DNA from 2 places in the Alishewanella sp. BS5-314 genome. Region 2 is predicted to be linked to the other one. Evidence: predicted binding sites of a transcription regulator. Region 2 holds the regulator's gene; the other holds the start of a gene.
What was found. Region 2 encodes LexA, which represses DNA repair genes until DNA is damaged. Its sites were predicted from a motif close to TACTGTATNNNNATACAGTA; they were not measured.

Region 1: a site for LexA is predicted at 10,173-10,192, ahead of imuA (translesion DNA synthesis-associated protein ImuA). Genes of this name have one in related genera too.

The regions. Positions count from the first base shown of each region.
Region 1 covers NZ_JACEHJ010000002.1:1,168,778-1,185,252, forward strand. The annotation lists gene H1D31_RS09880 (NAD(P)-dependent oxidoreductase) at 1-571, opposite strand, end outside; gene H1D31_RS09885 (glutathione peroxidase) at 652-1,131, shown strand; gene H1D31_RS09890 (2-hydroxyacid dehydrogenase) at 1,202-2,182, shown strand; gene H1D31_RS09895 (DUF2750 domain-containing protein) at 2,263-2,655, opposite strand; gene H1D31_RS09900 (YqaA family protein) at 2,732-3,154, opposite strand; gene H1D31_RS09905 (methyl-accepting chemotaxis protein) at 3,381-4,931, shown strand; gene H1D31_RS09910 (error-prone DNA polymerase) at 4,961-8,074, opposite strand; gene H1D31_RS09915 (Y-family DNA polymerase) at 8,084-9,487, opposite strand; gene imuA (translesion DNA synthesis-associated protein ImuA) at 9,498-10,160, opposite strand; gene rlmC (23S rRNA (uracil(747)-C(5))-methyltransferase RlmC) at 10,288-11,442, opposite strand; gene H1D31_RS09930 (ectonucleotide pyrophosphatase/phosphodiesterase) at 11,448-12,701, opposite strand; gene thpR (RNA 2',3'-cyclic phosphodiesterase) at 12,843-13,367, opposite strand; gene H1D31_RS09940 (YgiQ family radical SAM protein) at 13,371-15,680, opposite strand; gene H1D31_RS09945 (cation diffusion facilitator family transporter) at 15,876-16,475, shown strand, end outside.
Region 2 covers NZ_JACEHJ010000001.1:875,889-892,363, reverse strand. The annotation lists gene H1D31_RS04175 (EVE domain-containing protein) at 1-336, opposite strand, end outside; gene tesB (acyl-CoA thioesterase II) at 398-1,267, shown strand; gene plsB (glycerol-3-phosphate 1-O-acyltransferase PlsB) at 1,252-3,708, opposite strand; gene lexA (transcriptional repressor LexA) at 3,845-4,468, shown strand; gene coxB (cytochrome c oxidase subunit II) at 4,887-5,957, shown strand; gene ctaD (cytochrome c oxidase subunit I) at 5,961-7,547, shown strand; gene H1D31_RS04145 (cytochrome c oxidase assembly protein) at 7,556-8,110, shown strand; gene H1D31_RS04140 (cytochrome c oxidase subunit 3) at 8,112-8,990, shown strand; gene H1D31_RS04135 (DUF2909 domain-containing protein) at 8,997-9,206, opposite strand; gene H1D31_RS04130 (SURF1 family protein) at 9,228-9,962, shown strand; gene H1D31_RS04125 (hypothetical protein) at 9,949-10,458, shown strand; gene H1D31_RS04120 (COX15/CtaA family protein) at 10,455-11,447, shown strand; gene cyoE (heme o synthase) at 11,449-12,360, shown strand; gene H1D31_RS04110 (SCO family protein) at 12,350-12,988, shown strand; gene H1D31_RS04105 (polysaccharide deacetylase family protein) at 12,985-13,992, opposite strand; gene nfuA (Fe-S biogenesis protein NfuA) at 14,113-14,691, opposite strand; gene H1D31_RS04095 (M14 family zinc carboxypeptidase) at 14,817-16,475, shown strand, end outside.

The DNA.
Region 1 (16,475 bases), on a different contig from region 2:
GCCCCTGCACCACACCAGCAATACAGATTTGATTCACCATCTTCGCCAACTGGCCAGAACCGGCCGGCCCGAGTAACTTAACGCAACGGGCATAGCTCTGCATCGCCGCCTCAGCCAGACTGTAGTCGGCTGCACTGCCACCGACCATCACCGTTAAAATGCCCTTCTCAGCACCTGCTTGGCCACCGGATACCGGCGCATCTAAAAAGCCCAACTGCTGTTTAGCGCAAGCTGCGGCCAGTTCACGCGCCAATTCGGCAGATGCCGTAGTATGATCGACCAGCACTGCGCCGGCGGCCATGGTGGCCAGTACTCCCTGCTCGCCGTAAACTACAGAGCGCACATCATCATCATTACCGACACACATAAATACCAGACTGGCGCCCGCTGCCGCCGCTGCTGGCGTTAGCGCGCACTTGCCGCCATACTGACTGACCCAGGCCTCAGCCTTGGCCGTAGTACGGTTATACACACAAACCTGATAGCCTTTTTGCTGCAGATAACCGGCCATCGGATAGCCCATTACCCCAAGACCAATAAAGGCGACGCTTTTATTGCTAGTATTTGACATAAAAATGACTTAAAGCTGTGACATAGTGGAGTGTGAGCTTACAAAGTTATCAGCCTAATTGAAAGTCTAAAGGAATGACCATGACGACACTTTATGATTTTACCGTCCAGGACAATGCCGGTAAGCCGCTTGAGCTAAGCCAGTTTCGCGGTAAAGTGGTTTTAATTGTCAATACCGCCAGTAAGTGCGGTTTTACGCCGCAATATAAAGATCTTGAAGCCTTGCATAAAGAGTATCACCAGCGTGGTCTGGTGATTCTGGCCTTTCCCTGTAACCAGTTTGGCAGCCAGGAACCAGGCTCTAACGCTGAGATTATGCAGTTTTGTGAACTGAATTACGGTGTGACCTTTCCGCTGATGGGAAAAGTCAATGTGAATGGTCCGGAAGCCGCGCCGGTATTTGAGTATTTAAAAGATCATGCCCGCGGTTTACTAAAAAGCCGTGCTATTAAGTGGAACTTTACCAAATTTCTGGTAAACAAAGAGGGGGTGGTGGTAAAACGCTATGCCCCGCGCACTAAACCTGCCAGCATAGCGCAAGCCATCGAAGAATTACTGTAACTTTGATCTGGCGCTAAATATGCAAAATCAGGATCCGGTATTCTCCCGTCATCAAGATGGGAGAGAAGCAATGAAAATCGCTGTGTTCAGTGCGAAAAAATACGATCAGGACGGCTTTAGCCAGTGGGCTGATGCCAGCTTGCAATTTCGATACTTTGACAGCCGTCTGAATGTTGAGACGGTGAAGATGGCCGCGGGCTGTCACGCCGTCTGTGTTTTCGTCAACGATGATCTGTCTGCTCCGGTACTGCAGCTGCTATCCGAAATGGGCATCGAAATGGTCGCCCTGCGCTGCGCCGGCTTTAATAATGTCGATCTGGATACCGCCAAGGCGTTAGGGATCAGAGTAGCCCGGGTGCCGGCCTATTCACCAGAGGCGGTAGCCGAACACACTATCGCAATGATGCTGACCTTAAATCGCAAACTGCATAAGGCCTATAACAGAGTGCGGGATGATAACTTTGCCCTGGACGGTTTGCTCGGCTTTAATATGCACGGCAAAACCGTTGGTCTGATTGGTACCGGTCGCATCGGTCTGGCGACCGCCCGCATTTTGAAAGGCTTTGGTTGTAAGTTGCTCTGTTACGATATTCAGCCAGACGCTGAGCTAACCGAGCACTACACCACGTTGGAAAATCTGTATCAGCAAAGCGATATTATCAGCTTACATTGCCCGCTTACCCCGCAAACTAAGCATTTGATTAATCAACATAGTCTGGCACAGATGAAAGACGGTGTGATGCTGATTAATACCAGTCGTGGCGGCCTGATTGACACTAAAGCCGTGATCCATAGCCTGAAGAACCGGAAAATCGGCTATCTGGGTTTGGATGTCTATGAACAGGAAGCGGATATCTTTTTTGAGAATCTGTCTGAGCAGATGATTGAAGATGAAGTCTTTAAACGCTTACTCACCTTCCCTAATGTGCTGATCACCGGCCATCAGGCGTTTTTCACCCGCGAAGCGCTGCAACAAATCAGCCAGATCACCAGTGATAATCTGGTGGCTTTTGCCGGGGGGCAAAGTAATGGTAATGAGCTGGTTAATTAAGGCTTATCCTCTTTATCCTTGATGTTACCTCATAAAAAACGGCAGGTTCCCCTGCCGTTTCTTCTGGTATTGCCGCTGGCTTAAGCTTCGTCTTCCAGCTCGTTCACCAGAGTTTCGGCTAATTCGTCCGGCGTTACCACCACGCCAGGACCGTCCGTATCCGGCAGTACAGCGATACTTAATTCGTCACCGTTTAAACCTTCAGTCCATTTTTCCAGCCAGGTATCGATGGCAACAGCCTGAGCGGTACAATTTGACCACTCGCCTTCGATCCACTGTTCTGCCAGCTCAGCATGTGGCCATACCGGAATGCAACGCTCGTCCTCGGCGCTGACCAGCACAAAGCCTTCGTCATCGGTCAGGATCCAGATCTGCTCCAGATCGGCGACGGCCTTAATAAAATACTCATAGCGCTGTTCCGCATCCAGCGCGGTGATCCGGGCCAGTTCTTCAGCAGTCAGTTGATAATCCATAGTGTGTTCTCTTTGCCAGTAAATACTGCTAATGATGACGGATCCGCTGCGCAAAAGCTATCAGAAAAATGCGCTGTTACCAGAGCTGATGCCCCAGCCAAATCAACAGCGCATAGCGTAGCCCCTTACCCAGTGCCACCAGCAGCAAAAACAACCGGAAGGGTACTCTGAGTACCCCGGCTACCATGGTCAGCGGATCCCCCACCACCGGTAACCAGGCAAAGAGTAAACTCCAGCGGCCATAACGCTGAAACTGTGTTGTCGCTCGCGTCAGGGCAGCGGCTGAAATGGGAAACCAACTTTTATGCTGAAAGCGTAACAACTCCCGACCAAGATACCAGTTAACACAGGATCCCAGGGTATTACCAAGGGTCGCTGCCAACCACAACCAAACAGGCAGATAGCCCTGCGCCAGTAAGGTCAGCAGCAGTACTTCGGAGGAAGCCGGGAATAGCGTCGCGGCAATAAAGCCGGTTAGAAAAAGTGAAAAATAAGCCACAACACAGTTCTGTCTAATCAGGTGCGGCAAAGTCTAGCATTTTTAACGGCTATTTTAGCTAAAACTGTCGGCTTTTGTTTAAGTTTGTCATAGGTAAAACCATGGCTAAGTCACTGGCAAAAAATAAGCTTTCCGATAGACTTTAGTCTAAAAGCCGCCGTTAGCTATTTACAAAGATTGCGGCATTCTCCAACCTGCCAAAAGTATTAGTGTTTCCGGAGTGTCTATGTCTACCCCGCTGATCCGTCATACTGTATTTCTGGTGCTGCTAGCGGCACTGCTAAGTTTGCTGCTGTGGCTGGGCAAGCCACTATTAGCCCTGGCGCTGACCGTGCTGCTAAGCGCTGCCTATTTGTTTTTGCTGCCCGGCCTGAAAACGGCAGCGTCAGATCCCGCTCAGGCTCAGACTCAACCAACCTCAGATCGGATGGTCCGCAATATCACCGAAGCAACGTCGAAGATGGCAATAGGCGCGGCAGAAGTGTCCTTTTATATTGATGCCTTGATTAAAGATATTAAACATAGCAGCGATGATAGCCAGCAACTGGCCAATGCCAGCCAGAGTGTGGCAGCCGGCAGCAGTGATTTAAATCATAACCTGCAAACCATTAATCAAACGATAAATCAAACCGCCAGCGCCTCAGAGCAGGCAGATAAAAACCTGCAAAATGGTGTGGTGCGGATTGAAGCATTGGCGCAAGCGGTCGCCAATGCGGCAGCCGAATTACAAAGCCTGCGCAGCAGCGCTGATAAAATTCAGCATATCACCGAAGTGATTAATAACGTCGCCGCGCAAACTAATCTATTGGCGTTAAATGCCGCCATTGAAGCCGCTCGCGCCGGTGAACAAGGCCGTGGCTTTGCCGTGGTGGCCGACGAGGTACGGGCACTGGCAGGCAAAACAGCCGGCGCCACCCAGGATATTGCGGCGATGTTGCAGGAGATCCGTAGTCAAAGCAGCCATACAGCGGAGTTGATGCAACAGCTGGAGCTGTCCAGTCAAACGGTACAGCAGGAATTACAGCAGGTTGCAGCCGGGGTGAACCATATTAGTCAGGAGGTTAAGCAAGCCTCTTCTGCCTTACGTGAGATTGAACAGCTAAGCGATAACCTGCAGGAAAACAGCAGCCAGATCAGTGGCGCCATTGGTAATATCAGTCAGGCGCTGTCTGATATTGAACAAAAAGGCACCCGCATCGCCGGTCAGGCGGTAGAGGTGTCAACCGAGACAGAAACCATTTATCGTGAACTGAGTGATCAGACAACGAACAGCTTCTATCAGCCAATACTGGCGGAGGCCAAACAGGCGGCAACAGCGATTGCCGCCGCGCTGACACAATTGATTAATGAAGGTAAAGTCAGTCAAAGCGAACTCTTTGCCGAAAAATATCAGCCAATTGCCAATACCAAGCCACAAAAGTTCAGTACCGCTTATGACAAACTGACGGATCAGCTGTTCCCGCCGATCCAGGAGCCGATTTTAAGCCGGCATCAGAATGTACTCTATGCCGGCGCAGTCGATCGCAAGGGTTACTTCCCGACCCATAATAAAAAGTTCAGTCAGCCGCTGACCGGTAATTACGATAAAGATTTGCTGCAAAATCGTACCAAACGGATATTCAGTGACCGAACCGGTAGCCGCTGTGGCAGCAACACTGAGCCGATGCTACTGCAAACCTATAAAAGAGATACCGGCGAAATTGTGCATGACTTATCGGTACCTATCTATGTTAATGGCAAGCACTGGGGCGGTTTTCGGATTGGCTTTAAACGCTAACCTCAGCGCGTAACCGCCAGCCTTGTTGACTAGTGAAAATCCCGTGACCCGGCCGGCAGAGCTTCCAGTAAGGGCGTCAGATCGGTCAGGCGTCCGGCAATCACATGCACGACCTCGCCTTCGCGCTCTAAAATACCATTTACCTGCAGGATCTTCGCTGTCAGATAGGGCTGCTGCTGTGCCAGAGCCGTCCCCTGCCATACCACAACATTAATATTACCGCTTTCATCCTCCAGCGTTAAAAAAGTGACGCCGGCGGCAGTCCCCGGGCACTGCCGGCAAGTCACTAAGCCGGCGACCTTAACCACCGCCTGTTGCCGCACTGTCGCCAAGTCGCTAGCCAAAGTACAACCGGCCAGCTTCCCTCGCTGGCGTAAATAGTGCAGTGGATGATAATCAAGACTAAACCCCAGCGCCTGATAATCTTCCAGCATCGCTTCGCGCTCGCCGGGTGGCTGCAGCAGCGGTGCCGCCGGTTCAGCTACAGCGGCAAATAACGGTAGCTGCGTTTGCTGATCCAGCAAATGCCAGCGACTGTTATAGCGATCGCCAGTTAAGCTCTGCAAGGCATTGCTACTGGCCAGCGCCGCCAGTTCGCGGGCATTTAATCCCAGTTGCTTTAACTGTGCCGGATGACAAAAGCCCGCCGCTGGCCGCTGCTGTAATAGCTGTTGCAGCGTCTGTGGGCTTAAGCCCTTAACCTGTTGTAAACCAAGCCGGATAGCCCAGTCACCCTGATGCAGGACCAATTGGTGAGCGGCAGCGGAGGCATTAATACAGACCGGCAGCACCCTAAGCTGATGACGTCTGGCATCCTGAATAAGTTGCGACGGGCTATAAAACCCCATGGGATAGCTGTTTAACAGGGCGGTATAAAATGCCGCCGGAAAATAATGTTTTAACCAGGCAGAAACATAGGCCAGTACTGCAAAGCTGGCGGAATGCGACTCCGGAAAACCGTACTCGCCAAAGCCACAAATTTGCTGATAGATCCGCTCAGCAAAGTCTTGCTGATAGCCGCGGCTGAGCATGCCATTGATCAGCTTTTCTTTAAACTGCAACAGCTCACCGGTTTTCTTCCAACTGGCCATGGCGCGTCTGAGTTGATCCGCTTCGCCACCGCTAAAACCAGCGGCCACCATTGCCAGCTGAATCACCTGCTCCTGAAAAATCGGTACGCCCAGGGTACGGGATAACACCCCCGCGACTTCTGGCGATGGATAACTCACGGCTTCCAGGCCATGCCGGCGCAGCAAATATGGGTGCACCATATCCCCCTGAATTGGTCCTGGCCGCACTATCGCGATCTGAATCACTAAGTCGTAATAGCAGGCTGGTCTGAGTCTTGGCAGCATGCTCATCTGTGCGCGGGATTCAATCTGAAACACCCCCACTGTATCCGCCTGTTGAATTTGCCGGTACACCTGAGGGTCATCACCATAGCCATTAATTGCCGCAATACTAAGCGTCAAGCCATAGTATTGCTGCACCAACTGAAAACAGCGGCGGATTGCCGTTAACATGCCCAAAGCCAACACATCGACCTTTAACAGCCCAAGTGTTTCCAAATCATCTTTATCCCATTGGATCACAGTGCGCTCAGCCATGGCCGCATTTTCTACCGGTACCAACTCATACAAAGGGCCGGCCGAGATCACAAAGCCCCCGACATGCTGTGATAAGTGCCGCGGAAAGCCGCGGATTTGCTCCACCAGCTGCACCAGCTGCTGCCCCAGACCTTGTTCGGTATTCAGTCCAAGCTGGCTAAGCTGTTTTTGCCAGCTGACCACACCATGGCGGCGGTTCAGGTTTTTAATAAAATGCTCCAGTTGCATTTCATTAATCCCCAGCGCCTTCCCAACATCACGGATCGCGCTTTTCAAGCGGTAGCTGATCACCGTTGCCGCCAGCGCTGCCCGCTCGCGGCCATATTTCTGATACAGATACTGCATCACTTCTTCGCGCCTTTCGTGCTCAAAATCTACGTCTATATCCGGCGGCTCCTGCCGCTCGCGGGATAAAAAGCGTTCAAACAGCACATTAATTTGCCGCGGATCGACAGCGGTAATTTCCAGGCAATAACAGACCACCGAATTAGCGGCAGAGCCGCGGCCCTGATATAAAATGCCGCGCGCTTTTGCAAACTGCACCAAATCATAGATGGTCAGAAAAAAGTACTCATAACGCAGCTCGGCAATCAGCGCCAATTCCTTGTTAATCAGTGCCTGGATCGACGCTGCCGGCCCTGCTGTACCAAAACGCTGCCGGGCTCCGGCTTGCACCAGTTGCTGCAAATACTGACTGGCACTAAGATCAGACGGCACCAGCTCAGATGGATATTCATAACGCAGCTCATCCAGCGAGAACTGGCACACCGCAGCCAGCGTCACGCTCTGCGCCAGTGCAGCAGCGGGATAGAGCTTTGCCAGTTTGCTCAGGGGTCTTAAACAGGCCTCAGCATTACTCAGCAACTGGCGGCCTAATTGCTGGACCGGCGTTTTCAGGCGAATGGCAGTCAAGGTTTGCTGTAATGCCAGTCGCTCACGCTGATGCATTAATACCGCACCTACCGCCAGCTGTGGCAGTGCAAAATCGTGGGCCAGCGTCTGGCAATACGCCAGGTAGCGCGCTTCGCGATAACGCAATTGCCGCACTAGCGCCAGGTGCAGGCGACCACTAAAATGCCGGCTTAACAATTGCCCCCAGTACTGGTCCACTTCCGCCTCCCCCTGCGGCAACCAGAGTGCCAGGCAATGCTTGCTGCTGCGTAAATCCCATTCTTCCAGCTGGTAATGGCCTTTTTCAGCGCGCCGTCGGGCATTGGTAATAATGCGGCACAGCTCAGCATAGGCTTGCCGATCCGGACACAGTAGCACTAAGGACAGGCCAGGCAGCTGAAAATAACTGCCTATGATCAGTTTTAACGGTAATTGCAGCCGCTTGATTTGCCGGTGTGCCCGCACTACCCCGGCGACCGAACATTCATCGGTCAGTGCCAGCGCCTGATAGCCCAAAGCTGCCGCCGTGCTAACTAACTCCTCCGGCGAGGAAGCGCCTTGTAAAAAACTAAAGTTCGAACGGCAAAATAACTCCGCGTAGGCCACGGCCTCGGATGGCGGCGCTGCCGCTGACGTTTCGCTCATCGGCCCCCCTTAGCTAAACCAGCCTTGCAGATACCATTGCTGCTGCGGTGTGCGGTATACCCACCACAGCTGCCCCTGCTCAGTGCGGGCCAGATAATAATCCCGCTGCAGTAAGGTGCCACTTTGCCAGCACAGTTGCTCCAAACGCTCGGCACCACTTAACAGCGTCACCGCCTCGGTTAAAGGCAGGGCTTTGGGCAGTTGTAAAATAGGCCTGAGCTGATAACAAAGCGCCGCATTCAATGCCGGCAGCGCCGCTACAGCTGATACCGATGACTCTGCCTCCGGCCAGTGACTCAGGCTTAGCACCGGTGTCACCACCGCCTTCTCCCCCAGGCGGGCCACCAGCATACTGAGCAGTTGTGCTTTGCTCAGCGGCTGTGAGCGCTGTGCCAGTAAATTACAACTTGCGCGCTGATCGGGTACATAGTCTGTTGCCGCCAATTGCAGCGCATACACCGGCTCTGGCAGCTGCAGCTGCGCCAGGTGCAGGGACAGTAATTGCTGCCAGTTTGCGGCACAGGCTTCACCGGCCCGGGCGCGGATCTGCAGAGGTAAGGGGCTGTGCTGGCGAAACTGCAGGGTAAGTTGCAAACACTGACACAGTAAGTTGGCCCGGCGTAAAAACTGCTGCAGTTGCTGTAACAATGGCTGTAACGGCTTTAATAACTGTGGACTTTCAGTAATTTCATAATGCAGCTGTAGTTCACGGTTAAATTGCAGCCGGGGTCGGTAAAATTGTGGTAATTGCAGTACTCTGCCCGTTAATGCCGCCAGATATTGCAGCACGTCCTGAGAAAAACGCCGCGCCAGCTCTGCTGCCGGCAATGCCAGTAAGGGACCTAACTGCCGGATCCCCAACCGGGCTAACTGCTCAATGCTAGCCGCCGGCAGATCGCTGGCAGTTAACGGACAAAGTGCCAACTTGGCCTGCTCTGCCGCTGGCGTTAAGTACAGCGCGGCCTGCCCGGAGCGGGCCAGTAATTTTGCAGCCAGCGGAGTTTGCCCCGCTGCGGCTAGATATTGATAGGGACAGTCTGCCAGTTGCAGTTGGAGGTGCTGCCAGTAACGGGCAGGATCCGGGTAAAGTTTTAGCATGCTACTCACCCGAATCAACAAGGCATCCGGCGGCTGCAGCGCCAGATCGGCTGTCACCTGATATAACCGCTCCGCCAGCTGCTGCAGCTGCTGCTTTACCCGTGCCGGCTCAGGACTAAACAGCTGTAACTCACGACACAGTAACACGGCCGTTGCCACACTTTGCCCGACCTTGACCCCGGCTGCCGCTGCCAGTGCATTAACCCCCAGCAATTGATGTCGTTTCGGACATGCCAGCGCCATCGGTTGTGCCGGATATTGTACTGCCAGTTGATCAAGTTGCAGGCTGGGGAAATACAGATAAAGCCAGCGCATGACAAAGCCCTCAGGCGGTCTCAGCCAAGGCCGCGTGGCTGCGGGTCAGTACCGGATAAAGCTCAGGCCACTCCTGTTGCCAGTTAAGATAAAATTGTTGCCCGGCCCAGCCGGCACGGCGCTTTAACACTTTAAGCTGCAAACCTTGAGGCTGTGGCAGTAGCTGTAGCGCCAGTGCTAAAGGCAGTGTTAATTCCGGCTGTTGCGTGGTCAGTTGCAGCACTAACGCCTGCTGCGCCTGAGCTGCCAGCTGTAAACGACGTGCCGCCTTGCGCGCCAGCGTCCCCTGCCAGAGCAAGACCAGGCTACATAAACCACTTTGTAATAACTGCTCTGCAGCCCAGAGTGCATCTGTTTCACTGACACCGGAAAGCAACAGCAACTGTGACGGGTTAATCCCCTCTGCCGCCAACGGCTCAGCCTGGAGTAACTGTGGCGGATTAATCAGCCCCAGCAGGCCTTGCTGCTGCAGTTGTTTGAATAAGGGTAACAGTAAACGCAACTCGCCAATTGCCGGCTGACTTTGCAATACCAGCAAACCGGACGCCGGCCAGCCACCCAGTTGCCGGTCAAATTCGGCATAACCGGAACTTAGCTGCTGACCGGCAGCAGGTAAGGCTGAGCCTTGCCAGAGCCATTGCCGCTGCGTCAGTTGTTCAAGTAAGCTGTGCATAGACCACCAAAATACTGTTCATATATACAGTATATTTGCTGGTGTTAAAAATGCAAGCACCCATAGAGTGCTCACAGGCTGCCGACTGCGGGTAAAGGTGTGTGATTAGTGGGTTTACAAAACCGGATCAGGCGGTTTTAGCCCGCTGCTGTAACAGGGTAAGTACTTCGTAATGACTACTATGGGCAAATAAATCAAAAAGTTGCACCCGCAGTAACTGATAGTTGTCCAACAGGGCCAAGTCAGCTGCCAGACTATTGGCATTGCAGCTGGAATAAATAATATAAGCGGGGGCCAGCTGTTTAATCGCCGTCACCAGCTCGACGCCTAAGCCGCGGCGGGGTGGATTCACGACCAGGAGATCCGGTGGGCTAACCGCCGCCGTGGCAAAAGCAGCGGAGTCCAGCGCCCTAAAATCGACCTGAGTCAACCCCAGCTCAGCCGCGGCCTGCTTGGCACTGGCAATGGCGGACGGTGCAATTTCAATCCCGGTCAGTGTCATCTGATTGCTGGCCAAATGTAAACCAAAACCGCCCACGCCACAGAACAGATCCCAGAGGTGCCGGATCGGCACGCCTTGTTGCGTGAGTTCCGCAGTCCAGGTTGCAGCAGTGGCATAGAGCCGGGCAGCCAATTCAGGATTGATCTGAAAAAAACTCTGCGGGCTTAAATACAGCGGTACCTGATTAAGTTGCTCGCGCAGCAAAGCCTGCTCTGTTAACAGGATTTCTTCCGGCCCTTCCAGCAGCGCTGCCGGCTTGGGCTGTAAATTAACACTTACCACCGACAACGCCGGTAAGCTCGCCAATAACCAGGGTAAATGCTTTTGCAACGCCGCCAGACAGTTCTTTGAACGCAGTACCAGACGCAGCATAAAGTGACCACTGTGATAACTTTGCTGCAGCAGCACATACTTGAGCTCACCGCGGCGCTCGGCAATATCGTACGGGGTAAGCTGAGCGCGGCTAATCAATTGCTTAATCACCGCAAAAACGGCCGCAAAGGCCTGCGGATATAAGGGACAATCGGCGAGATCAACTGCCTGCCCCTGTTGATTAATGATCCCCAGTAGCGGCGCCTCACAGCTGCCCTGCACCACCATCTTGGCTTTATAACGACACGCCTGTTGCTGACTTGCCACCGGCGCCAGGATCTCCAGCGGCGCCAAAGGAGAGACTAACTGCAACAGTTGTTGCTGCTTTAATGCCAACTGCTCGGCATAGGGCATCGCCAGCCATTGGCAGGACTGACAACGGCCTGCAACAAAGTGCGCACAATGCATCAGGCTTAGTCCCGCAATAACAGCGATAACGCGCGCGGATCACCCTGATTAGGCGCCGGTGTCAGGCCCACTACTCTGGCCATCACATTGTAAAAATCGACCATGCTTAATTGCGCTACCGTCGCCTGTTGTTTAAAGGCCGGTCCATAGGCAATCAGCATTCCCTGCATATCTGGCTCGGTATTATCATAACCATGGCTGCCACGTGCTCTGAGGAAAGACGGGTCAGCCTTTAAACCGGGTAGTAAACTGCGCCGGACAAAGATCCAGGGCTGCTCCGCCAGCAAAATAATCGGCGCGATGCGGACATGGTGTTGATGCTGAAAGCGTTCTGGCAACTCATGCTTGCGGTACAGGCGCATCTGTTCTGGGTTATAACGCCCGGCAATTTGCTGATACAGTAACTCTTCCTGGCCATCTTTCGGGAAAATGCTGACAATTTCACGTGAAAAGCGAACATTCTGCGTTAAACTGCCATCAAACAACTCATCAGCAATAATATACTTGCGCTGATCGACCTCTGCCATACCATGGTCGGAGCTGATGATCAGGTTAACCTGCTCCGCCTGACCGCGTTCACGCAGCGTGTGCACCAGATAAGCCAGTTCGGCATCCACCTCGGCCAGAGCCTGAGCCACCTGCTTTGAGCGCGGGCCATAGTTATGACCCGCACTATCCACATCACTAAAATACAAGGTGATCACTCTTGGCCGCTCGGCTTCAGGCAGCGCCAGCCAGGCCAGCACCTGCTCGGTACGCTCACGGTTTGGCGTCTCATGCACATAGGGAAACCAGTGGCTGGGCCGCTTACCTTTAATTTCCGCTTCCGAGCCCGGGAAAAAATAAGTGGCCGCCTTCACGCCCTGCAATTCAGCCGTGATCCAAATCGGCTCACCCTGCCACCAGAAACCATCTGCTACCTGATCCGCCATACTCATCGCAAAATGCCGTTGATGCTCAGGATCATACATCGAGTTATCAACAATACCGTGCCGCTCCGGGTGTAAACCAGTGACCAGTGAATAATGATTGGGAAAGGTTTTACTTGGAAATACCGGCTGTAATTGTTTGACATGCACACCACCTGCCGCCAGTTCGGCTAACATCGGCGCCTGATGCAAACTCAGGTAGTCATGACGCAGACCGTCAATTGAGATAATCAGCAGACTATTTGTGCTGGCAGCACTAGTATTAGGTGTGGCTGGTGGCTGATGGCAGCCAAGTAGCAACAGGCTGATAAAAAACACAAAAAATTTCATAAGTATCAGGTCCGGATCGAAATTAGCCTGATCTTAGCAACTCAGGCAGAAAACCATTAAGTGTACTGATTTTTGTTGACCGCTTCATGACATTTTGCCGGTTATTGCCGGCACTTTACCGAAAGCGGCCTCAGGCTTTGCTTAACTGATTAATTTAAAGCGCTGCAATGGCAAGTACTCCAGAACCTCGCCCTCTCGCCGTGATTGATAGAGCGCAAACTCCCGCACCTTAAGTCTGAGCGGCGTGACGCGCTGTTGCCCCTCAAACAGCGCCTGACGCGCCAGCGTAATATGCGGCCGATACTCAGCATGTGGCTCGGTAAAGCCCTGTACCTGACAAAACTGCGCCAGCTGTTGCTGCAGCAATAGTAAGGCTGGTGGTATCGATGAGGGCGCCAGATACAGAATTTTTGGCTGCCTAAAACCCGCCAGATAATCAAGCTCTAGCTCAAATGCAGCAGAACGAAGCTTTGCTGCTGATTGCAATAACAGCTGCTGTTGCTCAGCCGTCACCTGCCCCAGAAAAAATAACGTCAGGTGCAAGTTTGTCACCGCTACCGCTTTGGCGCCGGGACAAGCTTGCAGCGCCAGCTGCTGATAAGGCGCTAATAGCTGTTGCTGCTGCGCCGAAAAACACAAACTAAAGAACAGCCGCCGGCTTTCCACTGCTCAGCTGCCGGCACGGCCGGTTTTTGCTGCCGGTTTACCTTTGACTACCGGTTTACCTTTTGCTGCAGGCTTACCTTTTACCGGTGCCTGGCTGGCCGGCTTAGATGCAGCCTGCTCTGCTTTGGCTTTACCGTTTGCTTTGCCGTTCGCTGTGCTGTGCTTTGACCTTGCTGTGGCCTGCGCAGCCGGATTTAAGCCAGTGTGCCGCGTTAATGCCGGCTTACCACCGCGCTGTGGTCTTTGCTGCTGCTCATCTTTCGTCTCTGGCGGCACCAGACAGTCTTTACCCCGGCCAATCAGGTGCTGCATTTTCAAGCGGATCAGCGCTTCGCGAATGATCGGCCAACCTTTGGGATCATGATAACGCAGGATCGCTTTATGCAGCCGGCGCTGCCGCTCGCCCTTGGGCACCGGCACCACTTCAGTATTCGCTTTATTGATATTTTTCAGCGAATTCATTTCGGTATGATAAATGGTGGTGGCATTGGCCATTGGGCTCGGGTAGAAATTCTGTACCTGATCCAACCTAAAATCGCGCGCCTTTAACCACAGCGCCAGATTAATCATATCCAGATCGGTGGTACCCGGGTGCGAGGCAATAAAATACGGGATCAGATACTGCTCTTTACCGGCTTCTTTACTAAAGCGGTCGAACATTTCTTTAAATTTATCGTAGGCGCCCATGCCCGGCTTCATCATTTTCGACAAAGGCCCCTCTTCAGTATGCTCAGGGGCAATTTTTAAATAGCCCCCGACATGGTGCTGCACTAACTCTTTGACATAATTCGGATCTTCTACCGCCAAATCGTAACGAACCCCCGAGGCGACCAGTACTTTCTTAATGCCCGGTAAATTACGGGCCTCACGATACAGTTCAACCGTTGGGCTCTGATCGGTATCCATATGCTCGCAAATCGTCGGATAGACGCAGCTGGGGCGACGACAGGTTTGCTCGGCTTTCGGGTTTTTACAGTTTAAACGGTACATATTGGCGGTCGGGCCACCCAGATCGGAGATCACCCCGGTAAAACCGGGAACTTTGTCGCGAATATCCTTGATCTCCTGCATAATCGACTCTTTCGAGCGACTTTGGATAATTCGTCCCTCGTGCTCGGTAATCGAACAGAACGAACAACCGCCAAAACAGCCACGCATAATATTGACCGAGGTTTTAATCATCTCATAGGCGGGAATTTTCGCCTTGCCATACACCGGATGTGGCACCCGCTGATACGGCAAACCAAACACCAGATCCATTTCCGCAGTACTGAGTGGAAAGGCCGGCGGATTAACCCAGATATGCCGATCGCCATGGCGCTGCATAATGGCACGGGCACAGCCGGGGTTGGTTTCCTGATGTAAGATCCGTGACGCATGCGCATACAGCGGCTTATTCACACTGACCTGCTCAAAAGCGGGTAACTTAACGTACGTTTGCTCCCACGGCTTTTGCCGCGGCGCCTGCACCATAATTGGCTTCGCTTCGACCTCAGCGGGCTTGGTTAAATCAATACCGGCTTTGGCAAATTCGGAATAGCTGCTACAGCCAACATCATCGGCGCCATAAGGATTCGGGATAGGGTCAATTTTACCGACTTTATCAATGGCGGTGGAATCGACGCCGCGCCAGCCCGGCAACGGCTCTTTGCGAATAACCGCCGTGCCACGTACATCCTGAATTTCGCTAACAGGTATGCCCGACGCAATACGATGTGCTACTTCAACCAGCGGCCGCTCGGCATTGCCGTAGATTAAAATATCGGCCTTGGCATCAAAAATAACCGAGCGCCGTACTTTTTCTGACCAGTAATCATAGTGCGCAATGCGGCGTAAACTGGCCTCAATACCGCCGATAATCACCGGCACTTCTTTGTAGGCTTCTTTACAACGCTGGGTATACACCGTCACCGCCCGATCCGGCCGCTTGCCGCCAATATCGCCCGGCGTGTAAGCATCGTCGTGCCGCAGTTTTTTATCGGCGGTATAACGGTTAATCATCGAGTCCATATTGCCGGCCGAAACACCAAAAAACAGGTTCGGCTTACCCAGGCGCATAAAATCATCTTTGCTGTGCCAATCAGGCTGGCAAATCAGGCCTACGCGGTAGCCCTGGGCTTCCAGCATCCGGCCGACTACCGCCATACCAAAGCTCGGGTGATCAACATAGGCATCGCCCACCACTAAGATCACATCACAGCTGTCCCAACCAAGCTTATCCATCTCGGCGCGTGACATCGGTAAAAAAGGTGCCGGACCAAAGCATTCAGCCCAGTATTTGGGATAGGAAAACAGGTCGCGTTCAGGCGCCATCCGCGCTACCGGAGCAGATTTACGGGATAAGGGAGCAGTAGCAGTGGACATAAAACAAGCACCTGAGTGTTACAAGGGCGCGTATTATACAAGTTGCGCTGTAGAAAGGCGAATGCGCTGATTTCTTCGCGCTGCCAGCTGACATTAATCGCCACGCGCCGTACACTGAACTTAACGCATCTAGCGGAGCCTTACATGCCACTTCTTCGCCCCCGCCAGTTACTGGCTCTGTCACTATTGGCCGGCTTTTTAACCATGGCGCTGAAAACCCTGGCCTGGTATCTGACCGACTCCGTCGGCTTTTTATCAGATGCCATGGAATCACTGGTCAATGTTGCGGGTGCCGGTTTTGCATTATGGATGGTGACGATCGCCCGTCGGCCAGCGGATGATGGCCACCCCTTTGGGCATAGTAAAGCTGAGTATTTCTCAGCCGCTTTTGAAGGCGGCATGATTTTTCTGGCCGCACTGGCCATTTTGGTCACGGCCGGCGAGCGTTTACTCAACCCACAGCCAATTAATGCTTTGGGTATCGGTACCCTGCTTACTGTGCTGGCCAGCCTGATTAATCTGGCCGTGGCAATGTTATTGCTACGCGGCGGCAAGCACTGGCATTCACCGGCGCTGGAGGGCGATGGCAAACATCTGCTAACAGATGTCTGGACCACAGCCGGTGTGGTATTGGGCGTGGCCCTGGCCGTGGTCTTTGAACAAAACTGGCTGGATCCGCTGGTGGCGATGTTAGTCGCACTGCATATTCTGCGCGAAGGTGGCCGTATCTTACATAAAGCCATT
Region 2 (16,475 bases):
TATTAGTCTGGGTAATTTGTTTACAAAACGCAAATCGACGGCGACCCAACGCGGTTGCTGCGGCGAGCTTTTCGCATCGTAATAAGGGCTACGGGGGTCAAATTGACTGGGATCAGCATAAGCTGCTCTGACCACTTCCGCAATTCCGGCCACACCAATGTCTTTGCAACTGGAATGGTAGATCAACACCTGATCGCCGACCACGACACCATCGCGCAGAAAGTTTCGCGCCTGATAATTGCGCACACCTTCCCAAACAATAGGGGTTGTCGGTGCGCGCGCAAAATCGTCAATACTGCATTCGCTGGGTTCAGTTTTAAATAACCAATAGTTCATTTTGCCAGGCTCCGGTAATTACGGCAGAATAACCCCTCTTGCTAGCGGAAAAGGTTACCGTATGAGTCAGGTACTTGCGAATTTATTATCACTGCTGAAACTTGAGACCATAGAGTTGGGCTTATACCGCGGCCAAAGTCAGGATCTGGGGTTTAAGGCGGTGTTCGGTGGTCAGGTGATGGGCCAGGCGCTATCGGCAGCCAAAGAAACGCTGCCCGAAGAGCGTAAATTACATTCGTTCCATTCGTATTTCTTACGCCCGGGTGATGCCAGCAAGCCGATTGTCTATGAAGTTGACAATATCCGTGATGGCAAAAGCTTTAGTACCCGCCGGGTCAGTGCCATTCAGTATGGTAAACCGATCTTCTATATGACGGCGTCATTCCAGGATGAGGAGCTGGGCTTTGAACATCAGCTCAACATGCCACAGGTACCGGGCCCGGATCAGCTGGTATCGGATCTCGATTTCTACCAACAGCATGCGGCGCAAATTCCGGAAAAGTTACGCAGTAAGTTTATCTGCGAAAAACCGATCGAAATGCGGCCGGTGGATTTTCAAAATCCGTTTTCGCCGGTGGTCAGTGCGCCAAAGCGTTATGTCTGGTTTAAAGCCAATGGCAGCATGCCAGATGATCTGCGGGTGCATAAATATCTGCTGGCCTATGCATCAGACTTTAACTTTCTGCCTACTGCTTTGCAGCCGCATGGTCGTTCTTTTATGGCGAAAAATATGCAGGTCGCCACTATCGACCATGCCATGTGGTTTCATCAGGATTTTCGTTTTGATGATTGGTTGCTCTACGCTGTGGATAGCCCGGCCGCATCCGGCGGCCGGGGTTTAGTGCAAGGCCAGTTTTTTACCCGCGATGGTAAACTGGTGGCGACCACTATCCAGCAAGGGGTGATCCGCGAGTATCAGGAGCCGGGTTGAGTGGTTGCGGCCTCCGGCATAATGCTGTGAATACTCTGTAACACTTCGCTACGCAACAGCAAGTTAACGGTAGCCGCCAGCCGCGACAAGGCTGGCGTTGCCTGTAACCGGTTGTCCTGATCTGACTGACAGTAACCCTCCAGTTTTAATGCCTGGCTTAAGCCGGCAAACAGATTCTTGTCGTAGTATTCCGGCGCATTGATGCCATGCAAGGTTAGTAAACGTTGCGCCAGCTGATGGCTTTGCTGCTCCAGCTCCGGGCGCGGCAGCGGGCCATGCGCCCGCAGCAGGTTAAAGACCATGGCATAGCGCTGCAGCGTATGTTCGGCATTGTGCGCCAGTAAATCTAACATCATATATTCGCGGCTGTGCTGCGGTGGTGCCAGATAATCTTCGCCGTCCTGTATTAATAACCCCTGCGCCTGCAGTTGTTGCACCAGTTGCCTGATATAGTGCTGCAGTGAGGGCACCTGCAAAAATAGCTCATGTTTTAACAGGCTATACAGTTGTTCGGCCAGGCTTTGCAATTCAGTCAAACTGAGTCGCTGTTGTCTGAGCACAGCTGAAGCCAGAATGGCCGGCAGGATAAACAGATGCAGAATATTATTCCGGTAATAACTCATCAGTACCGCTTGCTGCGGGCTTAGACTGACCAGTTCACCGAAACTGTCTGCCGTCAGCATGATTTTTTGCATCTTGGCCGCATGCTCCAGCATTTGCTCGGCACTTTGTTCTGGCAGGCTGACATTAGCATGATAGGGTGCTGCTTGCTGCAGCGTCAGATAGGCTTGCAGCTGTTGCACCAGCTCTTGCCGGGTCAGGCTATGCTTATCGCTGGCCAGCAAACAGAGGGCAATCAGGTTAATGCTGTTCAATGCCGCCGCCTGATTGATATGCCGCATAATCTGCTCGGACAACTTGCCGGTCACCGGATTTAACCACTGCGGTTTAGGTGCTTCCAGTGGGTTAATTTCACTTTTCCACGCTGGCACTTGCTGGCTCAGATACTGGTTCAGTGAAATCGGCTCGCCAAAGTTGACATAGCCATAGCCATAATCGCGCAGATTACGGATTGCCTTCAGTACGCCAAACACCGATTCTTTTTGCTTACCTGAGCCCTGCAGTTCGCTAAGGTAGGTATTGACCTCCATCACATGCTCGTAACCCAGATACACCGGTACCAGCGTGACCGGGCGATCGATACCGCGTAGCATCGACTGTACTGTCATCGCCAGCATGCCGGTTTTGGGCTGCAACAGCCGGCCGGTGCGGCTGCGACCGCCTTCAGTGTAATACTTGACGGCATAACCTTTGATAAACAACAAACTCAGGTATTCACGGAATACGGCTGAGTACAGCTTGTTGCCACTAAAGCTGCGTCGGATAAAGAAAGCGCCACCGCGGCGGAAAATGGTACCGGCTGGCCAGAAGTTCAGATTAATACCGGCCGCAATATGCGGCGGCACCAGGCCCTGATGATAGATGATGTAGCTAAGTAATAAGTAATCCATATGGCTGCGGTGACAGGGGACATAGACAATTTCGTGCCCTTTTTGTGCCAGCTCGCGCAGCTGATCGGCATTTTTTACCTTGATACCGTAGTAGAGTTTTTGCCATAACCAGCTAAGGATACGGTCGCCAAAGCGCAGTGTCGAGGTGCGGTAGTCTGCGGCAATTTCCTGCAATAACTTGCGGGCTTCCTGCTGGGCCGCCTGATAACTGATGCGTTTAGTCTCGGCCTCGTCGGCAATGGCCTTTTTCAGCGCCGGTGAAGCCAATAACGCATTAAATAACTGATTACGTTGCATCAGTTTGGGCCCGGTTGCCGCCAGCCGTTGCCGGTAAAAGTGGATCCGCGACATCCGTAACAGTTTACGCGCCGTTTCCGGTGCGGAACCAAACTGGGCCGCCATTTGTTGCAGATCCACGGGTTTACTCAGTCGCACCAGCGTATGGCGTCCGGAAATTAGCACAATAAGTAATTTTGCCAGCCAGTTTGGTGAGTGTGCTTCGCCAATCAGCCATTTAATGCTGTTCTCTTTACCCGGTGCCCGGCCCCATAAAATGGCAGCCGGCATTAACTGCGCTCTTAGCTCAGGCTGTGCCAGATGGGCGGCTAACAATTGCTGGCCTTGTTGCAGGGCCCGGGTTTTGCCACGCCCGCCGATCAGCCGGTGTGGTTGCTCCAGAAACAGGGTTCGTGGTAATAGCTGTGACCCTAATTGCACCTTCGATAGCGGATCAGGTAATTGTAACTGCTGACATACCCGGCGTAAGGTTGCCAAATCGCTGGCGGACTCAGTATGGCAGATATACAGCAAGGGCCGTCCGGGCTCGACTCCAAGCGCATGCAGAGGATTATCGGGCACAATTTTATATTTCACCAACAGCCGGATGGGCCATCGTAACAGTTTGGTAAACAGCTTAAAGCCTGACAACATAACCTTACTGACCTGAAAAAAATGGGCGCTAAGAATAGCATAGCTGATCATAGCAGCAAGTTTTGTTCGCGCTGAAAACTTGGCAAGGCCAGAAAGACTGTATATACTCACAGTAAATACTGTATGGGTAGCCAGCATGAACAGACCTCTTACTCCACGACAGGCAGAAATTCTGCAGCTGATTAAGGATTATCAACAGGAAACCGGTATGCCGCCGACGCGGGCAGAAATTGCCGTGCGGCTGGGCTTTAAGTCAGCTAACGCAGCGGAAGAACATTTAAAAGCTCTGGCCAAGAAAGGTGTGATCGCGATGTTACCCGGCACCTCTCGTGGGATCCGTTTACTGGAAGAGGACGCGCCCCCGGAGCAACTGGGTTTGCCATTAATTGGTAAAGTCGCCGCCGGTCAGCCGATCCTGGCAGCAGAGCATGTCCAGGATCATTACCAGATCGATGCCAACCTGTTTAAACCGCATGCTGATTTCTTATTGCGGGTGCAAGGTATGAGTATGCAGGATATCGGTATTCTGGATGGCGACTTACTGGCCGTGCACAAAACCCAGCAGGCGCAGCCAGGTCAGGTCATCGTCGCGCGGGTCGATGATGAAGTCACGGTAAAACGCTTTCAGCGCGATGGCCATCAGGTATTGCTGTTACCGGAAAATCCGGATTTTGAGGTGATAAAAGTTGACTTGCGACAGCAATTTTTCGCCATAGAAGGCTTGGCAGTTGGGGTGATCCGTAACGGTAGCTGGTTATAATTTATAAAATTTCTCAATAGCTTATTTTTAAAAGTGCTGGTATGACCTGTTGGTTTTATCGGCACTTTTGCATTTTAGGGGTTTACATAATCTTCATCCTGGATAATTCTTAGACGGTAGCCGGCGAAAAAATAACAACAGGTGTGCCGCTACTGATTTCAGCGCTAGCCTCGAAATCAACCCAAGAACAATAACAATAATAAATTGCGAAACTTATATCCCCGAATCTTTAAGGATGAAGGGTATAGCACATAGATTCGGTTGGGTGGGTAGTAAAAAAACCGTGTAGTTCTGTGTACTTGGTTTCTGCAATTTGCTTTGCAAATGACAGAGGAGAAGTACAGTGACAAACGCGCGTTGTCTGCTTTGGTCGCTGCCGACCCTGCTTTTTGCCGCATCGGCAAATGCATCAACATCCATGCCTTTAAATATGACCCGGGGCGTTACGGAAATTAGTCAGCAGGTTTATCAACTGCATATGACAATTTTCTGGATTTGTTGCGTTATCGGTGCAGTGGTGTTTGGGATCATGTTCTGGTCCATCATTCGCCACCGCAAAGCGCGGGGAGTGCAGCCGGCTCAGTTTCACGAAAGCACTAAGGTTGAAATTCTGTGGACCGCCATTCCGGTGGTGATTCTGATTGGTATGGCAATACCTGCCACCAAAACCTTAATCGCGATGGAAGATACCTCGGCTGCAGATGTCACCGTATTAGTGACGGGCTCGCAGTGGAAGTGGCATTACAAATATCTTGATCATGAGATCGAATATTTCTCCCTGTTGGCTACCCCACGTGAGCAAATTGCTAACAAGCTGGCCAAAGGCGAGAACTATCTGCTGGAAGTTGACCGGCCGCTGGTGATCCCCACCGGTAAAAAAGTTCGCTTTCTGATGACCTCTGACGACGTGATTCACTCCTGGTGGGTGCCCGCCTTCGCCGTTAAAAAAGATGCTAACCCCGGCTTTATTAATGAAGCCTGGACCCGGGTTGATGAGCCTGGCATTTATCGTGGTCAGTGTGCTGAGCTCTGCGGTAAAGATCATGGCTTTATGCCAGTAGTAGTGATTGCGAAAGAGCCTGCGGATTACCAGGCCTGGGTGGTACAGGAAGAAGCCCGTATTGCCGCAGCAAAGGCAGCAGAGCGTGAATTACTGGCGATGAATATGGACATGGCAGAACTGATGGCTACCGGTGAACGGGTGTATCAGGGCTGGTGTGTTGCCTGTCATCAGGCCAGCGGTAACGGTTTACCCGGCATCTTCCCGGCGATCCGCGGCAGTCAGCTGGTGCTGAATGACCGGCGCGCCCATATCGATATTATCGTCAATGGTAAACCTGGTACGGCGATGCAGGCCTTTGGCCGGCAGCTCAGCCTGAAAGAACTGGCCGCGGTCATTACCTATACCCGCAATGCCTTTGATAATAATACCGGTGATGCCGTGCAGGCTGCGGATGTTTACGCTGTGCAGCAGGGTAAGGGAGAGTAAGCGATGTCAGCTATTACACATGAACACGAGCATGACCATGATCATGACCATAAGCCAACCGGGATAAAACGCTGGCTGTTTACTACTAACCATAAAGATATCGGTACCATGTATCTGGTGTTTGCTTTAGTGATGTTCTTTATCGGTGGCAGCATGGCGATGGTGATCCGGTTGGAACTGTTCCAACCCGGCATGCAGTTTGTTGAGCCGCAATTTTTTAATCAGATGACCACAGTACATGGTCTGATTATGGTGTTTGGGGCGGTGATGCCAGCCTTTACCGGCTTGGCGAACTGGATGATCCCGATGATGATTGGCGCCCCGGATATGGCGTTGCCCCGAATGAATAACTGGAGCTTCTGGATCCTGCCGTTTGCGTTTCTGATCCTGTTGCTGAGTTTGTTTATGCCGGGTGGTGGTCCGGATTTCGGCTGGACCTTCTATGCCCCGCTATCCACTACCTACAGTAATGACAGCACGGCGCTCTTCGTGTTTTCGGTACACATTATGGGGATTTCCTCAATTATGGGTGCCATCAACGTGATCGTCACCATCTGGAATATGCGGGCGCCCGGGATGACCTGGATGAAGATGCCGCTGTTCGTCTGGACCTGGTTTATCACCGCTTTCCTGCTGATTATGGTGATGCCGGTACTGGCGGGCGCTGTTACTATGGTATTGACGGATAAGTATTTTGGCACCAGCTTCTTTGATGCGGCCGGTGGCGGCGATCCGGTATTGTTCCAGCATATTTTCTGGTTCTTCGGTCACCCGGAAGTTTACATTATGATCCTGCCGGCATTTGGTATTGTGTCGGCTATCATACCGACCTTTGCCCGCAAGCCGTTGTTTGGTTATGCCTCTATGGTTTATGCCACCGCCAGTATCGCAGTCTTATCGTTCCTGGTTTGGGCGCACCATATGTTTACCACCGGTATGCCGGTATTTGCCACGCTGTTCTTTATGTATTGCACCATGCTTATTGCCGTGCCGACCGGCGTGAAGGTGTTTAACTGGGTCGCAACCATGTGGCGTGGTGCCATGACCTTTGAAGTCCCGATGATGTTTGCACTGGCCTTTATCGTACTCTTCACCATCGGTGGTTTTTCCGGTTTGATGCTGGCTATTACGCCGGCGGACTTCCAGTATCACGATACCTACTTTGTAGTGGCGCATTTCCACTATGTACTGGTATCCGGCGCGGTGTTCTCCATTATTGCCGCTGCCTACTACTGGCTACCGAAATGGACCGGCTATATGTACGACGAAAGATTAGGTCAGCTGCATTTCTGGTGTTCGCTGATCTCGGTCAATCTGTTGTTTTTCCCAATGCACTTCGTTGGCCTGGCGGGTATGCCACGGCGGATCCCTGACTATGCGCTGCAATTTGCCGACTTCAATGCCTTTATCAGCGTGGGTGGCTTCCTGTTTGGCTTATCGCAGCTGATTTTTGTCTGGGTAATCGTCAAATGCGCCCGCGGCGGCGAAAAAGCGACCGCACAGGTATGGGAAGGCGCTGAAGGTCTGGAATGGCAGGTGCCGTCGCCGGCTCCTTACCATACCTTTGATACACCGCCGGAAGTGAAATAGGAGGCCCTATGCAGCTGCATCGGACTTTGGTAAGCAAACTGCTACTGGTAACGGTACTAATGTTTGGTTTTGGCTTTGCGCTGGTGCCACTTTACGACGTGTTCTGTGAAGTCACTGGCATCAATGGCAAAACCTCAAATGTACCGGCTACGGTACTGGCAGATGGTATTGATACCAGCCGTGAAGTGACCATTGAGTTTCTGGCCAGACCGAATAAAGACATGCCATGGATTTTTCAGCCGGAGATCCGCCGTTTGACGGTACATCCGGGTGAGGTGCATGTGATGAATTATCTGGCCGAAAATCCAACCGGCCGGATGATTGTCGGTCAGGCGGTGCCCTCAGTTTCGCCCGGACAGGCCGCTTTGTATCTGCATAAAATCGAATGTTTCTGCTTTACCCAACAACAACTGGCAGCTGGCAATAAGATGCTGATGCCAGTTCAGTTTTACGTTGATCCGGCTCTGCCTGCGCAGTTCAGCACTATTACGCTGAATTACACCCTGTACGATGTGACAGCTAACTGGCAGGGCAGTGCCGCTACTGAAAATCTTGGGGAATAAGATGAGTAAAACGTACGAAAAATATTATGTCCCGGCGCAAAGCCCCTGGCCGATCGTCGGTGCCGTGGCGTTATTTTGTATCGCCTTTGGCGCCGGTCACTATGTTATTGATATGAGTAAACAACAAACTGGCTTTGGTGGTTGGTTATTGTTACTGGGCTTAGCCATTCTGGTCTTTATGCTGGTTGGCTGGTTCCGCAATGTGATTGATGAGTCCATGTCTGGCTTGTATAGCAGCCAGATGGATCGTTCGTTCCGGCAGGGCATGAGCTGGTTTATTGTGTCGGAAGTGATGTTCTTTATGGCCTTTTTCGGTGCCTTGTTTTATGGCCGGGTCATTGCGATGGAATGGCTGGGAGGAGCAAGCAATAATGCCATGACCTTTGCCATCCTGTGGCCGGATTTTCAGCCGGTATGGCCACTGGTAAAAACACCGAGTGGTATAGAAACTCAGGCCATGCCAGCCTGGGGTTTGCCGGCGATTAATACGGCTATCCTGCTGATTTCCTCGGTCACACTGCACTTTGCCCATACCGGTCTGGAGCAGAATAAACGGGGTCAACTAAAGGGCATGCTGTTTGTTACCCTGTTGCTGGGGGTGATCTTCTTATGCCTGCAGGGCTACGAATATGTGCACGCCTATCGCGATCTGGGCTTGCGGCTTGATTCCGGCTTCTATGGCAATACCTTTTACCTGTTAACCGGTTTCCACGGCCTACATGTGACGCTGGGCGCCCTGATCCTGTTCTTTGTGTTTCTGCGGGTGCTGAAAGGACACTTTACGCCAGAAAAACACTTCGCGTTTCAGGCCGGAGCCTGGTACTGGCACTTTGTTGATGTGGTTTGGGTGTGCCTGTTCTTCTTTGTTTATGTGTTGTAACGCGGCCTAGTAAGGCCGCGGGTTGGGTGTGATCAGGCCGGTGGCAATCGCCAGCAGGATCAGGCCCAGGGCGATGGCAGAATACAGGACCCTGCGGCCGAGAAAGTGCGACATTGGCAGGGTACTCTCCTGTTGTCGCACCATTGCCACCCCGGCTCTGGCCAGATTAAACACGATAAAGATTAACAGTGCGCCGATAATGATTTTAATAAGCATAGCTACTCCGGAGTCTGACTGATGCAGTTTAAGTTGTTCGGTCAATTATTTACGGTTAACCGGGTCTGGTTATTAATTACTCTGACCGCTTTTGCCATTTTGATCAAGTTATCACATTGGCAATGGCAACGGGCAGCCGAAAAAACCGTGCAGTTACAGCAGATCGCCGCAGTGCAGCAGCAGGGACCAGTGAGCGGCCGGCAGCTGCTGGCGGGTTCTGCAACTGAACTGGATGGTGCTTTGCTTAGCGACACCGGCTATTGGGTTCCACCCTACATCTGGTTGCTGGATAATCAAATTCTGCACGGCAAGGTTGGCTACGATGTGATTATTCCGGTGCAATTTGCGGATAGCAGTACGCTGGTGCTGGTGAATCTGGGCTGGCTCGCTGCCGGCCACAACCGGCAATTGCTGCCCGAGCCGCAGATCCCGGCAGAAATCGCGATAGCGGCCCTGGTACGCAGCCGGCCGTCTAATGCACTATTGCTGGGGCAGAATCTGGAAGGCGACAGCTATCCGATGCGCATGCAGCAAATCGACTATGCCCTGCTGCAACAACAATTACCCTGGTCACTGTATCCGGCGGTGTTGTATCAGCAGCAGGAATCTGACTTTATCCCCCATTATCAGCCGGTGGTGATGCCGCCGGAAAAACACCGTGGTTATGCCTTGCAATGGTTTGGTCTGGCGATCGCGGTGCTGGCCGTCGGACTGGCGACCAGTTGGCAACGAGAGAAAAACTATGAACAAGAATAAATTTCTGCTGTTGTTTATCCTGTGCTGTGCCCTGCCACTGTTGCTGGCGAAGCTGGTGCTGGAATTAGGTTGGTTCAACCCGGGCAGCTCCAGTCGTGGTGACTGGTTAAGCCAGGAAGTTTACCTGTTGCCTGACGCCGGTAAGGTGCCCAAGCACTGGCGTATCGTGGTCGTCGCTGAGCAATGTGCTACTCCCTGCCAGCAGGCGCTGCATACCGTTAAGCAGTTATATATTGGTTTGGGCCGCAAGCAAAACCAGGTGCAGCCGGTGCTGCTGGGGCAGGCCAGTCTGACCGATTATCCGATGTTTACCCAGGCCGAGACCCCGGCCGCCCTGAGTGCCGACTTACAGCAACATATTGTGTTGGTTGATCAACGTGGTCTGGCGCTTCTGAAGTATCCGCTACCGGCCCAGGCCGAACAGATGGCCGCTACGGCGAAAGCGATTCGTGCCGATTTAATGAAGTTAATGAACTACGACAGGACCAGCGTATGAGCCTACAAAAAAAATTAATCACGCTGACGTTAGTCTGGACCATGCTGGTGATTATTCTGGGTGCCTACACCCGCTTAACCGATGCCGGCCTCGGTTGTCCGGACTGGCCCGGTTGTTATGGCTTTTTAAAGGTGCCGCACAAACCAGAAAAAATGCAACTGGCGGCAGAACGCTTTCCGGAGCGGCCGTTGGAACATGCCAAAGCCTGGAATGAAATGATCCACCGCTATCTGGCCGGTACGCTTGGCCTGTTGATCGCAGCACTGGCAGTAATGCACTGGCGGCGGCAACAAACGGAGCGCAGTTTACCGGCCGCCCTGCTGCTGATTGTGATCTTTCAGGCTACGCTCGGCGCCTGGACGGTGACGATGGGCCTGTTGCCGATAGTGGTGCTGGCGCATCTGATGTTTGGTTTTACGCTCTTTAGTTTGTTGGCCGTTTACTGGTTAAAGCAGCAGCCGGCCTGGCGTAGTCGGGATACCGGGCTCAGGCCATTATTACCGCTGGCGCTGTTAAGTTTAGTGGTGGTCTGTTTGCAGATCGCGCTGGGTGGCTGGACCGCAGCGAACTACGCCGCCTTGGCCTGCATCGAATTGCCGTTCTGTGAAGCCGGTTGGAGTAGCCGGCTGGCCTTTGCGGAAGCCTTCGATTTGCACCTGGGCCATGATGACTACGAATACGGCGTGATGTCGCAGGATGCGCGTGCCACTATTCATGTTTTACATCGCTTGGGTGCTGTAGTCACCACCCTTATTGTCGCGACCTTTGCCTGGCGCCTGTATCGTCAGGCCAGTGAAGTATTGATGCGCAGGTTTGCGCTGGCCCTGGCTGCGGTATTGGCCGTGCAGTTGACGCTGGGCTTACTGAATATTGTCTTGCACTTACCACTGCTAAATGCCGTGGCGCATAATTTTGTCGGAGCGAATTTACTGATGTTGTCAGTGCTGATTTGCTACCAGATCGCATACCCCAAACCGCAGGAGGCTTAAGATGGCAACGGCAATTATCAGTGGCTCAAGTAGCCGGCGCTGGCGCGACTATCTGGAGTTGACTAAACCCAAGGTGGTAGCGCTGCTGGTGTTGACCGCCTGGGTCGGAATGGTGCTGGCCAGCAATAGCCTGGCGCCCTGGTGGCTGTTGTTAAGTGCGACCCTGGGCATAGGTTTGTTATCGGCGGCGGCGGCGGCACTGAATCATGTTGTGGATCAACGTATTGACGCCAAAATGGCGCGCACTCACAGCCGGCCGGTTGCCCGCGGACGGATCAGCAGCAAGCAGGCGATCGTCTTTGCCTGTAGCCTGGCGGCCGCAGGTTTTGCCCTGCTTTATCTGGCGGTGAACCCGCTCACTGCCTGGCTGACGCTGTTAAGTTTGTTTGGTTATGCGGTGGTGTACACCATGTTTCTCAAGCGGGCAACACCGCAGAATATCGTGATCGGTGGCTTAGCCGGCGCTATGCCGCCGTTACTGGGCTGGACGGCGGTAACCGGTGAGGTGCATGGCTATGCGCTGCTATTGGTGATGATTATCTTTACCTGGACGCCGCCGCATTTTTGGGCCCTGGCGATTCACCGCCGCGATGACTATGCCCGGGTGAATATGCCGATGTTGCCGGTAACCCACGGTATCGACTTTACCAAGAGCGCTATCCTGCTTTATACCCTGTTGTTATGTCTGGTGTGCTTGCTGCCTTATATTGTCGGGATGACCGGTGCTATTTATCTGGTTGGCAGCACCTTGCTGAATCTGCGCTTTTTACAATATGCGTGGAAGTTGAAGTTTGCTGCCGGCTCTGACACCGCGATGGCGACTTTTAAGTTCTCGATCGTGCATTTAATGGTACTCTTCCTGTTATTGTTAGTAGACCATTACTTTAAGGTGTTAGCGCTTTATGTTTCGTAATCTGACTTACTTACTGCTGGCGATTGCTGCCGTGGTGGCCGGTGGCCTCAGTTATAAGCTATGGCAGCAGCCGGCTGAGCCAAAATCTGCGCTGGTATATCCGCAGGCGCGCAATCTGCAGGAGTTTCAGTTAGTCGATCAGCATGGTCAGCCTACCGGTCGTGAGCAGCTGTATCAGCAATGGACGCTGGCTTTTGTCGGCTATACCTATTGCCCGGATATCTGTCCTTTGACGTTGGCCAAGCTGGCCGGGGTGCAACCGGAATTGGCTGCTATGGTGAAGGAGCCGCTGAAAGTCTGGTTTATTTCGGTTGATCCGCAGCGCGACAGCGTGGAGCAGCTCAATAATTATGTAAACTACTTTCAGCAACCGGCAGTGCTGGGGCTGACCGCCGGCCATGATCAGCTGTTTCCCTTTGTGCGGCAGCTGGGCCTGATGTATGCACTGAACAGCAATGCAGAGGGAAATTATCTGGTCGACCACAGCGCTTCAGTGGTGCTGATTAATCCGCAGGGGCAGCTGGTAGCGATGTTTAAACCTGAAATGGCAATTGGCCAGGTGCCGGTCATTGATACCGAACAGCTACTGGCCGATTTTCCGTTGGTGCTGGCAAAGTTGGGTTATTAATTTAGCCACGGCTGCGAGTACCAGTAAAAATAGCCTTTTTTACTCAGCGACGGCGCGGTGCAGTTGTAGCGGCTGCGCCCGCGATTTACTGGCTTACTGGCCCTGACTTCAAAGGTATTGTCATCTAACCAGGTTGGCTCCAGGACCTCAGAGCCGGCAAAGCAGCGCAGCTGCTGTTTACGGAAATCTTCAATCTTCAGTTGCAGGCGTAAGGTTGGCGGATTGCTACTAATCACCTGGTCGGCAGACAGATAGCCGGTGATTGGAAAGGCCAAAGTTCGTAACTTTTGCCCCAGATCTTTCAAATCCGCATACTGACCGGCCGCAGGATAACGGGGGATGCGGGTGAGTTTGGTCAGCGGCCCGATGGCACCGGATTGTTGACCAATGCCGATAAAGCCCAGTTCCGTTACCAGTTGTTCCAGCGGGGCGCTAAATTCACCATAGGGGTAGGCCAGCCACTGATGACTCTGACCGGTTTCTTCCTTGATCCGCCGCTCGGCATCCAGAATAGTCTGGCGCATCCGTTTTAACCAGTCGGCTTCAGATTCGCCCTTTTCCGGTCTGGCCATATGCTCATGCCACATGGCGTGGTTGGCAACCAGAACGCCATCGTCTGACATTTGTTTAATTTGTTGCCAGCTCATTACCGGACCGGTGCGTTTATCAATATCTCCCGGGCTGATAAAGATGGTGTAGGGATAGCCGAATTCCTGCAGGATCGGGTGCGCAGTGGTGTAATTATTTTCATAGCTATCATCAAAGGTGATCACTACCGCGTTATCGGCAATGGGCTTGCCGCTTTTTAGCTGGTCTATCAGTACGTCGAGGCCGATGACCTGAAAATTATTATCACGCAGATACTGCAGATGGCCGCGAAATTCAGCGGGGGTGACAGAGCTGACTCTGGGGGTATCCTCGGCAACATGGTGATAGATCAGCATCACAGCCGCAGAGGCGGGCAAACTCAGGCTTAATAAACAGCAAAACAGCAAAGCGCGCATAACAGCACTCCAAACACCACTCCAAAAAAACCGAAGACGGCCAGAAAGGCGGCTGTCGGCTGCGCCCAAAGGCCGCCGACCAGTCCGAGAGCATGTTATAGCATAAAAAGCGCTGGCTTTTTAGTAGTAAGAGTGCTCGCCACGTTGATGCTCAGTGATATCTTTCACACCGGCCAACTCACCACTAAAGCGATTTAACAGCTCTTTTTCAATCCCTTCTTTTAGGGTCAGGTCAACCTGGGAGCAACCATTACAACCGCCGCCAAACTGCAGTACTGCAACACCTGACTCGGTAATTTCCATCACGCTGACCCGGCCACCATGGTTAGCCAGTTGCGGGTTGATCTCGCTGTCAATCACATATTGCACCCGCTCCATCAACGGGGCATTGTCACTCACCTTGCGTACTTTGGCATTCGGCGCTTTTAGGGTCAGCTGTGAACCCATCTGATCGGTGACAAAATCGATTTCAGCGTCCACTAAAAACGGCTTACTTTCTTCATCAACGATGGCATCAAAGCCGTTAAAAGGTAAGCGGATATCGGTGTCTTCTACCGCATCAGCCGGGCAGTAAGATACGCCACATTCCGCCTGGGCCGTGCCCGGATTGACCACGAACACCCGGATATGAGTGCCGGCCGCTTGCTTCTCCAGCAATTTGGCAAAGTGTGCCTGAGCCTGTTCTGAAATCGTAATCATCGTAGTACCTGACTAAATTACTAGGTTATGTAGCTATCATACTCTTCCTACCTGTCTGATGCCAGCCCTGCTTGAGTTTTGTGGCAGTTTCTGGCTAACTTAGCCGCGAGTCTGGGGAGACAATAATGAAAAAAATGTTAGGCATCATCCTGCTCTGCAGTATCTGGCAGGTGCAGGCAAGTTATTTTGACGAGCCGGTGGCGACTGAGGTACCGGCACCCGAGCAGGTGCTCGGATTTCCGGTGGGCGAATGGCATGCCAGGCATGACCAGATCCAGCGTTATTTCGAGGTGCTCGCTGCCCAGTCACCGCGGGCCGAGCTGGAAGTGATTGGCAGCAGTCATGAGCAAAGGCCATTACTGCAGCTGGTGGTGTCGGCGCCGGAAAATCTGGCGCGGTTAGAACAAATCCGCAGCCAGCATCTGGCACAGGTGCGGGGCAGCCGGGCGGTAAGTGATGACAGCCCGGTGATTATCTGGTTGGGTTACGGCGTGCACGGTAATGAACCCAGTGCCGCTAATGCAGCGCTGGTACTGGCACACTATCTGGCCGCCAGTAACAGCCCGGAAGTACAGCAGTGGCTGCGTCAGGCGGTGATCCTGATCCAGCCGAGTATGAATCCGGACGGACACGATCGCTTTGCGTTGTGGGCCAATATGCACCGCGGCAAAACACCGGTGGCCGATCCGCAACATCGTGAACATATTGAGCCCTGGCCGAATGGTCGGCCCAATCATTACTGGTTTGATTTAAACCGTGACTGGTTGCTGCTGCAACATCCGGAAAGTCAGGCGCGGATCGCGCAGTTTCATAAATGGCAGCCGAATGTGGTCGGCGACTTCCATGAAATGGGCACTAACTCCAGCTATTTCTTTCAGCCAGGGATCCCCAGCCGTAACTATCCGCTGACCCCGGAGCGCAATTTTGAATTGACCCGGATCCTGGCCGGCTTTCATGCTCAGGCCTTTGACCAGCGCGGCCAGCTATATTACACCGAAGAAAGTTTTGATGATTTCTATGTCGGCAAAGGCTCTACCTATCCGGATGTTACCGGCAGTGTTGGTATCTTGTTCGAGCAGGCCAGCAGCCGCGGTCATGCCCAGGAGTCGATCAATGGCCTGCTAACCTTTGCCGCAACGATCAAAAACCAGTTTGATGCGTCGCTGTCTACTATCCGTGGTAGTGTCGCTAACCGGCAGGCGTTACTCAGTTATCAACAAGAATTCTTTCAATCTGCGGCGCAACAGGCGCGCGCCGAGCGGACTAAGGGCTATATTCTGACTGAGAGCCAGGATCGCAGCCGGTTGGAGGCGCTGTTACAACTGCTGAGTCAGCATCAGATTGCGGTCTATCCGCTAACGGCCGACTGGCAATACGAACAAAGCACTTTCCGCGCCGGTCAGAGTTACTATGTGCCGCTGCAGCAAACACAATACCGGCTGTTAAAAGCGGCCTTTAGCACGGAAAAAAGCTTTAATGACAACACCTTCTATGATGTTTCGGCCTGGACCTTACCCTATGCCTATAATATCGATTTTGTGGCGGTGAACCGTGAACCCGGTCGCGCGGCAGCAGAGCAGCCGTGGCAGGCACAGCCCAGAGCCCGCAGTCAGACGATGCAGGCCGGTGGTTATGCCTATGTGCTGGGCTGGCAGGATCAATTATCACCGGTGATGCTGCAGGCGATGTTGGAAGAAGGGCTGATTGTCAGAGCGGCGCTGGGTGATTTTACCGGCAGTACACCGCAGGGTTCGCGTAGTTTCCGCGCTGGCGCTATGGTGGTC